Regions from separate parts of the Providencia sp. PROV200 genome, predicted to be linked through region 3. Evidence: predicted binding sites of a transcription regulator. Region 3 holds the regulator's gene; each other region holds the start of a gene.

Region 1 (2,280 bases), 790 kb from region 3:
CGAGGTTCTGGCGCTTGGGCGAGAAAGCGTGGCTCAGCACGAGCATCAATAATTTGAACCTTGCCTTGATTAACAATATCAAGAACTTGTTCTTGATTCAGCGCGTTCGCGTCTTTACGTGTTGCATGGAATTGCTTCGGAGCCGGTGGAGTGACTTCCCCAGACTGAACATCAAAGCCTGCCGCTTTCCAAGCATCGATGCCACCAGCTAGAATTTTAACGTTTTTGCAGCCCATAGTGGTAAATGTCCACCATGCCCTTGGAGATGAAAATAAATTATTTTGCGAATAAATAATAACTTGGGTGTCATTGCCAATACCCATAGCACTAACTGCTTGGCTAAAAACATTAGCACTTGGCAGCATATGGGGCAAATCACAGCTTTTGTCTGCAATTTCATCTTGATGAAAGAACTGAGCATTAGGAATATGCTCTGCTAAATATTGTTGGCGGCAATCATAAGGTGCTGTCGGTGGGGGAGAAGAAGCATCAAGTACAATGATATTGTCATCAAATAGATGTGAATTTAACCATTGTGGGGTGACGAAATAATCGTTGTACATAAGCTATCTCCATCCTGGGTTGATAAATTATTTTAAAATTACTGAATTTGATTGGGTGCTGGCAGTGCTGAAGGGGATTGCGGCTGCCCTTGTTCAAGGGGAGTTGTTGAACGTGTATAAATGTTCATACCCGCTAAAACAATACCGCCTACAGAACCAAAAGCACATAATGCGCAAAGTGCGATAACAACCTTTTTCATTTTTTATAGCCTGCCTAGTGATAAAAACCCAAATAGTATATGAACTCAAAGTATAACCGGATGAGTGTTGCAAACAAGTTAAAAGCTATTTTTTCTGTTGCATAATGGGCGTTTTGCAAAAAGCTTCCCAATTTTTATGTATAATGGGTATTAATACAGTAGTTTTGCGAAGCGGTTGGCAAAAGCATCTTTTTCATATTTCGTTCTGTTGTCGGCTTCGTTATTTTTCATCTTAACTTTGGTCACCTGCACAATTTATGTCCCTGTCAAAGAAAACTAAAGAACAAATAACTCAGTGGTATAAAGGGTTGTCCGTACAAATTGATGGGTTTGTTTCCCGAGCCCCACAGCGGGAGATGATCGCGCAAGTCGCAAAAAATCTAGCTGATGATGATGGTCGCCATTTGGTCATAGAGGCCCCTACAGGGGTGGGGAAAACGCTATCTTATTTAATACCGGGGATTGCCGTTGGTAGGGAAGAAGGCAAAACCTTAGTAGTCAGTACGGCAAATGTGGCGCTACAAGACCAAATTTATAGTAAAGATTTACCGTTATTAAGCAAAATTATTCCTGATCTAAAATATACGGGGGCATTTGGGCGTGCTCGTTATGTTTGTCCGCGCAATTTAGAAGCTATTTGTGCAGCAGAAGGCGAACAAATTGATTTAATGTTATTGGTGGAAGATAAAACAGAAATAGCGAATAGTGAAGAGCGGGCAATTTGTCAGCAACTGAGGCATGATTTTCAGAGCTTTGCATGGGACGGGTTAAGGGATCACCACAAACGTGCATTTAGTGATAGTTTATGGCGTAAAGTTAGTACTGATAAAATGAATTGTCTGGGGCGTAATTGCCAATTTTATCAGCGGTGTCCATTTTTTATTGCTAGGCGGGAAATCGAAGATGCCGATGTGGTGGTTGCTAACCATGCATTGGTTATGGCTGCAATGGAGAGTGAGTCGGTTTTGCCGGACCCAAAAAATTTATTATTAGTGCTTGATGAAGGCCACCATGTCCCAGACGTTGCGAGGGATGCCCTTGAAGTGGAAGGCGAGATTACGTTAGTGCAATTAACGGCACAGCTTGATAGCTTTATTCAGCATGTTGGGCAATATATGGGGCAATTTCGTCCCGTGAAGCCACCAAAGCTAGCTAATCCTGAGCGGTTACAGCAGCACGCAGAAAAATTGCGTGAAACATTTCGCGATTTTTCATTATTAGCGAATGCATTATTACCAGAGACATCAAAAGAAACTGAATATTTATTTCCGCTTGGAGTATTGCCTGAAGCTATGCAACTGAGCTGTCAAGCCTTGTTTAAGCAAACTGATGCATTACAGGGACTGGCGGAAGCCATCTTAAATGATTTGACGGAACAAACTGCGAAGCAAGATATTGTCCGCTTACATCGCTCCATTATTGTGACTAGTAGGGCAATGGGGTACTTTGAAAACATGTCGAAACTTTGGCGGTTGGCGGCATTAGAGCAAAGTTCAGGTGCCCCTGTGTCAAAATGG
Region 2 (2,280 bases), 1.3 Mb from region 3:
AATTCATAATTGATAACAATGTTTAGACTTTCAGACTAATCAAAATAGTGTGGTTATCCATTATCATGATATTTCTACTTCATGCAGTCCGAATATCCTTCAATATTGTTTTAATACTCACTCAAGTCATACGCTTGAGGTCAGTTTACTGATATCATTGCGCCTTCGTTAATAGATACGACATGAATGGAGTTTTGACATGTACCATAATCTTCCCATCCAATCAGTCATTTTTGATATGGATGGTTTACTGATCGACTCGGAACCTTTTTGGGCACAGGCTGAACTTGAGATTTTTTCACAATTGGGTGTCGACGTTTCAATTGCAGATACCCTGCCTGATACTTTAGGTTTACGTATTGACCATGTGGTGGAGCTTTGGTACCACGCCTCCCCTTGGCAAGGATGCAGCCAAGAAGAAGCCACACAACGTATCATTGACCGTGTTGTTGGCTTAGTTGAAGAAACTCGCCCTATTCTACCCGGAGTGCAGCATGCCATGGAACTTTGCCGTTCAATGGATTTAAAAATTGCGCTGGCTTCCGCCTCTCCTTTGTATATGTTGGAAAAAGTATTAAACCTTCTGGATATTCGTGACTATTTCTCTGCGGTTATTTCTGCGTCTGATTTACCTTTGAGTAAACCTCATCCTGAAGTTTATCTTAAAGCCGCAGCTGAGTTATCGACTAAACCCGTCAATTGCGTTTCATTAGAAGATTCATTTAACGGTATGATTTCTGCAAAGGCCGCCAGAATGCGTTCAATTGTAGTACCTGATAGCAAACATTTTAATGACCCGCGCTTTGGTTTAGCGGATATCAAATTGGCCTCACTGAATGACTTAAAAGCTGAACATTTACGTTAAAAATACTTTGTGTGCTTAATAAGTGTTCTCCCCTATCTAACTTAGGTAGGGGAATTATGTAAAATTATAAAATTCTTCCCTTATCTGCTAATAAATAAGAGTTTTTTTACCTTTCTACTACTATCATATTCTTTTCAAACACTTTATACTGCCAATCAACTGTATAGATAAACAGATGGTATTTTATCCACCATGACAGCTGAAGGGCATCTGCTTTTTTCCGTCGCCTCTTTGATAATGGCTCATAAACTTCAAATCACCCCAGAGATTGCTCATGGTGATTGGCTGCACATGGTTCCAGGCGTCTTATTAGGCGCATTATTGCCCGATATTGACCACCCTTCTTCAATTCCTGGACGACTACTGCGAATTTTTTCATTACCCATTTCCAAGTTGTGTGGGCACCGAGGGTTTACTCATAGCCTAGTTGCATGGTTTCTCTTGATGATTTCTTGTTATCAATGGCTACCTGCTGAATGGGCAATCCCAAATGATATTATTCAAGCCTTTTTATTGGGCTATATCAGTCATCTCGTCGCCGATATGCTCACTCCTTCTGGAGTACCATTACTATGGCCACTCCCCCAGCGTTTTTGTTTTCCCATGATCCGCGGTAAAAATAGCCAACGTGGAGAACGCTTTGTTGCCATTGTTTTGACTGTTTGTGCCTGCCTGTTACCTGCAGGTTATCAATTCGATTTTTATAGTCATATTGATGTGATTATAAAATATATTCATAATCAAATAGATATATATCTCCCCACATAAATTATAGTTTTGTAATATAATGTAAGTATGAATAATACTATCTTATTACTTTTTGGTATAAGAAATGTGTTTTATCAGCTGATAACATATAACCAGTTGTTTGAAGCAACTAAATCCTTATAACCAATAAGGACTAAAGGGCAAGTAACATACCTTATAAAAATATGATTTGGAGTTCGGAATGAATATTCCTTTAATTATTAATGTGCTCGGTTTTGTAGCACTACTAATACTGTTAGCAAAACTAGAGGCTAAAGGCTGGAGCCTATCTAAGAAAGTGTTAGTTGGCCTGGTTTTCGGTGTTGCCTATGGGGTAGTACTGCACCTCGTATATGGCAGTGGCCACCAAACGGTAAAAGACTCCATTCTGTGGTTTAATATTGTCGGAAATGGTTATGTGCAGCTATTACAAATGGTGATTATGCCATTGGTGTTTGCTTCAATACTAAGTGCAGTGGCAAGACTACATAAAGCGTCTTCGCTGGGTAAAATAAGCTTTTTAACAATTGGCACCTTGTTATTTACCACTGCTATTGCAGCGTTAGTAGGTATTTTAATTGCCAATGTATTCGGTTTAACTGCAGAAGGCTTAGTTCAAGGTCAATCCGAAACAGCACGTTTATCTGCAATAGAAAGCAACTATATTG
Region 3 (2,280 bases):
AAATAGCAACAAAAAGAATATTAAAAATTAAGGTTAAGATAAGTCTTAATTGAAATTACATCAAATTGAAACATAATATTTCAATTAATTGTTCGCAATGCGTTACGCTTTTATCATGTATTTGTTTAATATTTGTTTCTATTTCCCTATTTAATTTTAAATATCCTTTTTTATATTTTTCATTACCCTCATTTGCTTTCTTTATTAATCAAAAAAATACTTAGCAAGGTTAAAATTTTTTGATGGCAATGCTTTCATTTCTTGATTCTCTATAGTTCAAGAAACTGTGATAAACTTGTGAACAGTAAACATTTGCATTTTTCAACGGGTGGGTCAGTAAAATGGAAAAGATGAGTGAAAAAAAAGTTCTTGCGATGGCTGAACATATTTGCCAGTCAAGAGGCGTCAGATTGACACCACAAAGAGAAACGGTATTGCGCCTGATAGCACAGCAACATGGTGCAATCAGCGCTTATGATTTACTCGACCTGCTACGTGAAATTGAACCTCAAGCTAAACCCCCTACGGTTTATCGTGGCCTTGAGTTTTTAATGGAGCAAGGTTTTATCCATAAAATTGAATCAACAAACAGCTATGTCGTCTGCCATCATTTTGATAACCCAAGCCATATTTCTGTTATGTTGATTTGCGACCATTGTGGAAGCGTAACGGAAAGTGACTGTACAACAATAGAAGCTGCCATTATTAATTTAGCCGACGAACACCAATTCCGCTTAAGACATACCGTGGTGGAAAACCATGGCTTGTGTAAGAGTTGTGACGAAGTGAATAGCTGCCAAGATCACGAGCATTGTCATCATAACCACGAACAACCTATAACAGCAAAAAAGAAATAAATTGCTGTATTGCTAAAGAGTTTGATGAATACAGAGAGAAGAGAAAAAATATAAGACAGGAAATAAAACAGGCAGACCTCAAAATAAAGTAATGAAATCTGCCTGCCGTAGTCATTCCTGAGTGTAACCTACCATGACGCTTGGCTACTCACGGAAATTAATACCAATCACTGTTACGGATAACCCCAACAGCTAAACCTTCAATAGTGAAGTTTTGCTGGCGTAAATCAACAACAATAGGTTCGAATTCTGGGTTTTCTGCTATTAACTCAACGCGGTTACCCTGTTGCTTAAAACGTTTAACCGTAACTTCATCTTCGATACGAGCGACAACCACTTGCCCGTTGTGTACATTTTGCGTTTTATGCACAGCTAATAAATCGCCATCCATAATACCAATATCTTTCATGGACATCCCGTTCACACGCAATAAAAAATCTGCATGTGGTTTAAACAGCTCAGGGTCAACTTGATAGTGGCTCTCAATATGTTCCTGCGCTAATAATGGTTCGCCAGCGGCAACACGCCCAATCAGAGGTAACCCCTGATCTTCGGTTTCTTCTTCAAGAAGCAGACGAATACCTCGGGATGCGCCTGAAACAATTTCAATAACCCCTTTGCGTGCTAAGGCCTTTAAATGTTCTTCTGCCGCATTAGGCGAACGAAAACCAAGGCTTGCTGCTATCTCAGCACGTGTAGGTGGCATACCTGTCTGCGAAATGTGATCTCGCACCAGATCGTAAACCTGCTGTTGTCGAGCCGTCAGTGCTTTCATTCCGTTCCCCTGTTTGTTTATACAGTCAAGCTGTGAGTATATACAGGTAAATGAAGATTTGGAACAGTTAAATCGCTCAATTTAAGCATTTGTTATCGATTTACTCTCTTTTTCCCGATGAAGTAACCAAACACCTTAACCAGTGAAATAGCGTTGCCATAATACCAGCGCCCAAATGAACAAAGCTAAACCGATACTCACAAATACCGCAGCAGAACCAATATCTTTAGCTCTCCCTGAAAGCTCATGATATTCACTACCAATACGATCAACCACAGCCTCTACCGCGCTATTCAATAATTCGACTATTGCCACCAGCACAACTGAGCTTACTAACAGGATTCTATCTATGTAACTGATATCTAAATAAAATGCGATAAAAATTGCGATAATTGCCGCAACGGATTCCTGCCTAAATGCGGCCTCATTAACCCAAGCTGCCTTCAAACCTTTAAGGGAATACCCCGCAGCTTTAATCACTCGCGTGAAGCCCTTAACTTGACTCGCCATATTTATTCCTTAAAAAATACAAACAATAATCGATTTTTACGGTCAAAGTGAATTGTCAGTAACAGATCTAACCAGGTATTTCTGGTATGATTGCGCAGCATTGTTAACAAGAGGCTATAATCATTTATGTCACTATGG

Evidence for each region. The regulator LexA, encoded in region 3, represses DNA repair genes until DNA is damaged. The targets are predictions, from matches to a motif close to TNCTGTATGTACATACAGNA.
Region 1: the regulator LexA is predicted to act here: its motif matches at 905-924, upstream of dinG (ATP-dependent DNA helicase DinG).
Region 2: the regulator LexA is predicted to act here: its motif matches at 1,023-1,042, upstream of M1E86_RS08020 (metal-dependent hydrolase).

The regions. Positions count from the first base shown of each region.
Region 1 covers NZ_CP096307.1:1,255,275-1,257,554, forward strand. The annotation lists gene sseA (3-mercaptopyruvate sulfurtransferase) at 1-563, opposite strand, end outside; gene M1E86_RS05585 (hypothetical protein) at 602-763, opposite strand; gene dinG (ATP-dependent DNA helicase DinG) at 1,021-2,280, shown strand, end outside.
Region 2 covers NZ_CP096307.1:1,748,476-1,750,755, reverse strand. The annotation lists gene hxpB (hexitol phosphatase HxpB) at 200-865, shown strand; gene M1E86_RS08020 (metal-dependent hydrolase) at 1,058-1,633, shown strand; gene M1E86_RS08015 (cation:dicarboxylate symporter family transporter) at 1,815-2,280, shown strand, end outside.
Region 3 covers NZ_CP096307.1:470,183-472,462, reverse strand. The annotation lists gene zur (zinc uptake transcriptional repressor Zur) at 342-857, shown strand; gene lexA (transcriptional repressor LexA) at 1,015-1,632, opposite strand; gene M1E86_RS02075 (diacylglycerol kinase) at 1,768-2,142, opposite strand; gene plsB (glycerol-3-phosphate 1-O-acyltransferase PlsB) at 2,269-2,280, shown strand, end outside.